One region of the Paenibacillus sp. FSL L8-0502 genome, then DNA from elsewhere that is predicted to be linked to it. Evidence: a T-box and tRNA genes for the amino acid it is inferred to sense, from the RefSeq annotation. Region 1 holds a T-box; the other holds one or more tRNA genes.
What was found. The T-box of region 1 lies ahead of NSQ57_RS18850 (valine--tRNA ligase). A T-box ahead of a tRNA ligase gene usually reads a tRNA of that ligase, here a tRNA-Val.
Positions count from the first base shown of each region.

Region 2: it encodes a tRNA-Val, which carries the amino acid that the T-box ahead of NSQ57_RS18850 (valine--tRNA ligase) is inferred to sense. The anticodon was not compared.

Region 1 covers NZ_CP151958.1:4,336,090-4,339,310, reverse strand. Annotated here, with positions in the region: gene NSQ57_RS18855 (LysM peptidoglycan-binding domain-containing protein) at 1-1,187, shown strand, start outside; T-box leader at 1,259-1,543, shown strand; gene NSQ57_RS18850 (valine--tRNA ligase) at 1,597-3,221, shown strand, end outside.
Region 2 covers NZ_CP151958.1:3,614,576-3,617,796, forward strand. Annotated here, with positions in the region: gene NSQ57_RS15600 (hypothetical protein) at 1-230, opposite strand, end outside; gene NSQ57_RS15605 (MBL fold metallo-hydrolase) at 432-1,190, shown strand; gene NSQ57_RS15610 (DUF3892 domain-containing protein) at 1,313-1,549, opposite strand; gene NSQ57_RS15615 (GNAT family N-acetyltransferase) at 1,637-2,080, opposite strand; tRNA gene NSQ57_RS15620 (tRNA-Val) at 2,206-2,277, shown strand; gene nirD (nitrite reductase small subunit NirD) at 2,527-2,856, opposite strand; gene nirB (nitrite reductase large subunit NirB) at 2,869-3,221, opposite strand, start outside.

The sequences.
Region 1 (3,221 bases):
CTTTGCGAGGGCATTTGCTGCTGGAGGGCGTGTACCGCACACCTGAACAGTTCACGAGCGAGCTTCATCATTTGATCCCTGTGGAAATTACCATTCCGCTAAACCGCGTAGGGAGATTGGAAGATATCTCTGTCGAGATTGAAAATTTTGATGTAGACCTGCTTTCTTTACGTAGTCTAAACATTACAGGCGTTCTTTCTTTGCATGGTGTGGAAAGCTCGCACGCGGAAGAGACGGCGGTCTGGTTGGATGAGGAATTTACCGTAGTGCATGCACCTGAGCATCCGGTTCAATCCCTTTCCGCCGATGAAGAGTATCGTCAGGCAGAGGCCTATTCTACCAATGATTCTACCAATGATTCGACCTCTGATTACGTTACAGATCCTGAAACCTCCTACAGTGTGCCAGTACAACAGGAGTCCGTTTCCTGGGAACAGCTGTCTGAGGACCAAGGGGAACAGCAATCATCGTCGGAACAGCAAGCTTATGAGCCAGCAGTAGATCCTAACCGATTCTATGAGCCTTGGACGGGCAAAGCAGTTGAAGATAACTCTCCCGAGGTCAAACATGAGCATGGGTCTCCGGAAGTGTGGGGATTTCAGCAAAAGGAAGCATGGGCAGGGGGAAATGAGTCCAAAGTATCTTCCGCATCTCCTAATGTAAATTATGACCCTTTGCTGTCTGAACCGCATCCTGCTACGGAGTCCGAGGTCTATCTGGAGCCACAGTTGGAAGCGAGTCAAGTAGATAGCTTCGACTTCAGGCCTGAAGCGTCAGAACAGGTGAATCACGAGGCCCATGACACTTTTACTGAGGATAAGCCAGAGATGCGTGTGGCGCTTAACAGTAAAAAGGATGAAGAGGCAGACGAGCCAGACCCGGTTGTCTACTCATCATTGCTCCAATCCAGCCGTTCGGTGAAAGAAGCGGAATACCAGCAGCAATTGGAGCAGGAGCCGCAGGATCAGAAAGCCGAAGAAGAGCGGGAGAATGCCAAGTGGAAGAACCTTTTTTTTCATACACAAGATGAAACACCTTTTCGTAAGGTGCGGTTATGCATAGTACAGCGCGAGGATACACTGGAAACCATAGCTGACCGTTATCAGCTCAGCACGCGTGAGCTTCAACTGTATAACAGATTGGCGGAGCATCATGTGGAAGAAGGACAGGTATTGTACATCCCTTGATCCGGTTGCTGAAAAATGCACAGCGGGTGTTGACTATAGTCAATGGGAAATGTATGATGTGGTATAGTTATTGAAAGACTGAGATCGGGAAGAGTAGGCAGCAAGCCCTTCAGAGAGTGGAATTGCAGCGCTGTGAGGTTCCGCAGGAAGCTACTGGCCGAAGTCACCCGGGAGTCGCCTGTTTGAACGGTTCCTCATTTAATTCCTACGGAAGATAAGAGGTTCACGGTAGAATAAGGCCGGTCCGCAACCGTTATCTGCATAAAGTGTCACACCATGTGTAATGGATCAGTGGATACATACACTAGGGGTGAAACAAAGGTGGTACCGCGAGAGAACAGCCTTTCGTCCTTTGAGGATGAAGGGCTTTTTTTATTTGCCAATTGAAAAATCATGGAGGTATCCTGATATGTCAGAACAAGACAACAAGACAACCTTGGAAATGCCAACAACGTACGATCCAAAATCAGCAGAACAAAAATGGTACAAAACGTGGATGGAGAAGGGCTATTTCCGCGCTGGGCAACATCCAGAGGCAGAGCCTTTTACAATCGTTATTCCACCACCGAATGTTACAGGTATGTTGCATATTGGACATGCTCTTGACTTTACTTTGCAGGATATTATTATTCGCGCCAAGCGGATGCAGGGCTATGATGCCTTGTGGCTGCCAGGGGCAGACCATGCGGGTATTGCTACCCAAACAAAGGTAGAGCAAAAGCTGCGTGAAGAAGGCCTGACACGTTATGATTTGGGCCGCGAGAAGTTTTTGGAGAAAGTGTGGGAGTGGAAGGATCTTTACCTAGATAATATCCATAACCAATGGGAAAAGATGGGCTTTTCTCTCGATTATTCTCGTGAGCGTTTTACGCTGGATGAGGGACTGTCCCAAGCGGTACGCGAGGTATTCGTTAAACTGTACAAGAAGGGTCTGATTTATCGCGGTAAACGCATCATAAACTGGGACCCTGCTGCACGTACTGCATTATCGGACATTGAGGTGGAATACAAAGAGGTGAACGGAAATCTGTATCACCTGCAATATCCACTGAAAGACGGTAGCGGATTTATTACGGTAGCCACTACACGTCCTGAAACGATGCTGGGCGATACAGCTGTAGCTGTACACCCGGAAGATGAACGCTACAAGCAAATGATCGGCAAAACGCTTGTGCTCCCAATCATCGGACGGGAAATTCCGGTCATTGCGGATGATTATGTTGATAAAGATTTCGGTAGCGGCGCGGTTAAAATTACACCGGCTCACGACCCGAATGACTTTGAAATGGGACAACGTCACCAGCTGCCACAAATTACAGTGATGGACGAAACGGGAACGATGAATGCCGAAGCAGGCAAATATCAGGGCCTTGATCGTAGCGATTGCCGTAAGCAAATCGTCGCTGATCTGAAAGAGCAGGGCGTACTGATTCGTATTGAAGAGCACGTACATCAAGTAGGCCACAGCGAGCGTACAGGTGTAGTTGTAGAACCTTATCTGTCCACACAATGGTTTGTGGAAATGAAGCCTCTGGCAGCTAAAGCCATTGAAGTGCAGAAGGCTGGCAACGGGGTAAACTTTGTACCGGATCGCTTTGAACGTACTTATCTGCATTGGATTGAAAATGTGCGTGACTGGTGTATTTCCCGTCAATTATGGTGGGGACACCGTATTCCGGCTTGGTACGATGAGGATACCGGAGAAGTGATTGTATCGGCGGAGGACCCTACAACTTTGCCTGAGTATGCTGGCAGAAAGCTAAAACAGGATGAGGATGTGCTGGATACTTGGTTCAGCTCGGCTTTGTGGCCGTTTTCGACACTGGGCTGGCCTGAGCAGACAGAGGACCTCAAACGCTACTATCCGACTAATGTCTTGGTTACAGGCTATGACATTATTTATTTCTGGGTATCGCGTATGATTTTTACAGCACTCGAGTTTACGGAAGAGATTCCGTTCAAGGACGTACTTATGCACGGGTTGGTTCGTGATGCGGACGGTAGAAAAATGTCCAAATCCCTCGGCAACGGTGT
Region 2 (3,221 bases), 720 kb from region 1:
ACGTTAGGCTGGTCGAAAACAACTTTTCCACCGGATGGATCAAAATTTACAAGTCCGTTAAAATCACGGATGGGCACATAAGTCTTCCCATCAATGACAACTGCACCATCTTTTGACACCTCTCCATTAATAATCAACTGCACTTGGTCCTTGGCGGATTCCGCCGAAATGGCGGTCCCTCCCATTATTGAAAAGGCCATCATTAGGGCCATCACTCTTCTCCATTTCATCACTACTAATCCCTCCATCGTCATCTGTTAAAAACCTTCTGTCGTACATTTATACCTAGCTCAGCCGCACAAGTTGCGCTGTGTTTCACAAATTGTCCAAAGTTTTTACAGAAGGAGCCAAATCTTTAGTTCCAGCAGCATAGGTGGTAAAATACGACTGTAGAATGTCCTAGTACACAAAGTCTGGAGGATAGATCCATTATGAGCCTAACGATACAAATGCTTGGCACAGGCAGTGCCTTTGCCAAACATTATTACAACAACAACGCGCTGCTGGACAGCGGAGAAGGCAAACTGCTAATCGATTGTGGTACAACCGCTTCGTTAGCATTACACCAAATGCGCGTTCCTTTGCCTGATATTGACGCCATTTTAATCACACATATTCACGCAGATCATGTCGGAGGTTTGGAGGAATTCGGTTTTCAAATGAACATTCTCCATCGTCGCAAGCCTCTACTTTATATCGCCGAACCCCTAATCCACCCTTTATGGGAGCATACACTCAAGGGCGGGATGTCACAGCAGGGTATGATTGACAAGCTTGAAGATGTATTCGAGGTAAACGTAATAACGCTTGGTGTGCCCACTACATTAGTATCCGGTATCCAGGTGGAGCTGATCCCTACACGGCATATTCCTGGTAAAAACAGTTATTCCTTATTCATAAATGACCGACTTTTTTATAGTGCAGATATGGTTTTTGACCCTGATTTGCTTCATCATCTGGTGCATGAACGAGGATGTCGGAGTATTCTGCATGAGGTTCAATTACAAGGTGCCGGAGAAGTCCATACGACGTTGAACGAGCTGCTAAGCTTGGCGCCATCTCTTCAAGAGCGGATTCATTTGATGCACTATAGTGATGATATGGAACAATTCAGGGATAAAGCTGGCGTCATGTCCTTTCTGGAACAGCAACGATTATATCAACTTGCAGAGTTGGAACGTGCAGAGTAGCATGCTAAATACAGCTTAACAATTAACAAAAAGCCGCCTGGCTATCCTTTGTAGGAAAGCCAGGCGGCTTGCTAGTTCTTGAATATATTGATGAACTTGCATTCTAATGTTGCGAGTTAAGGTCAGAACAATGGCAGTTGATCCAGGTTATTAGAAGGATCTCCGTCGGCATCTCCCCGAATTCGTTTGCTGCCATCCTTGGCCTTGAAAACGTTAACGCCTGCAATTGAGCCTGTCTCAATCTCATTCAAAGCTTGGCTATAATCTAAAATTCGACCGGTAGATGTCTGAAAAGACGTAAGGTCGCCATCCCCGTTTTTACGTACTGCTGTAATTTGCTCCCGTTCTGTATTAGCCATGCTGTATCGCTCCTTATCCATAATATAGTGGAGGAACTTTTACTAGCATGCGCATTGTACAGATTTGTATGCACCTTGCGCTGCCGACTACAACTTTTTGCGCATACGAACATGCGGTATTCCCGCATCGTCAAAAGGTTCATCGGAGATCGTCTCGTAGCCAAGCTTTTCGTAAAACTTCTCGGCTTGACATTGGGCATCTAGCAACGAGTATCTTAACCCCAATTCACGTGCACGTTCCTCCAGTGCTAGCAGTAATACACGTCCATAGCCTGCGGCACGATGCTCCTTGAGAACGGCAATACGTTGCATTTTAGCTGTATCTTCCTCATAGTATGTCAACCGACCAGTGGCCACCATTTCACCATGTTCACAAATTAGCAAATGATGGGCCGTATCTCCCAGCTTGTCATAATGGTCAATTTCTAAATCGAGAGGAACCTTTTGCTCATCGACAAACACTTTGGTACGGATCGATATTGCCTCCTGTAGCTGCTCCTCTGTTGTTACACTTATAATTTCTGCGGCCATCACCTGTTCCCCCTATCATTAACTCCAAATTCGAATTATATATATAAATGGTCATGAAGTACAGGCTGACTTCTATTTTTTCACTTTACATATATGGTTAATACATGATATTATCTAATAACCGAAGGACGGTAGCTCAGCGGGAGAGCATTATCTTGACAGGGTAAGGGTCATGGGTTCGATCCCCATCCGTCCTATTCGTCAAAAGCCTTGATATTCAAGGCTTTTTTGTTTGTCTAGAGATAAATCCAGTTATCCTGTTTTTTAATCAAAATGATACTTATAAGATAAAAAAGCCGCCCGGAAAGATAGGGTCGACTTTTCTGTATACTCAGATCGTTGTAATTTAACAATGTCATTTTTTCTTCAGCAAAGCTTTTCACCTTAATCCTTCTATTTATATAGAAGAAAAAAAACAGGACCTCAGCACAATACGCATAGAACTCTTAGATTACGATATAAACCGCCCCGCTCTCACCGTCAATCTCCGTCGGGTAAGCAGTCACACATCCAGTATCTGGCTCTTGCACCCGGCCAGTGGAAAGGTCAACTTTCCAGTCATGGAGCGGACAATGGATTGCTGAGCCACATATCATTCCTTCGGATAACCGTCCCCCTTTGTGCGGACAACGATTCTCAAGTGCATGCACGCTGCCATCGCTCAGACGGAATACAGCTATTTCTGTATCATGAATGCGAACTGTCCTTGCTCCACGTCGGTCAATTTCGTTCAAATTAGCTATTCTGATTCTGTTGGTTGTCGTATTGGTCTCCATTTTGTCAGCCCCCTATTCCATTACTGGCTTAAGTTCCGGCAGCTGCACAAAATTTTTGCGCAGCTCTTCGTTGTGAATAATTTCGTGCCACGGATCAGTCGTCGTGCTTAATGTCTCTTCAATTCTGGTCACCAGTTGCTTCCTCGTCTCTGCATCCGAAAGTGCCTGTTTGATGGATTCCACTCCGACCCGTTCCAACCAATGGGCTGTGCGTTCGTTCCAATTGGCCTGCTCACGATAATACTGCAGATAGGCACCGGTCCATTCCATCACTTCATCCTCGGTTCTAACGGTACAAAGTAGTTCAGCTGCCCGAACCTTGATACCCCCGTTACCTCCAACGTAGATCCCCCAGCCACCGTCAA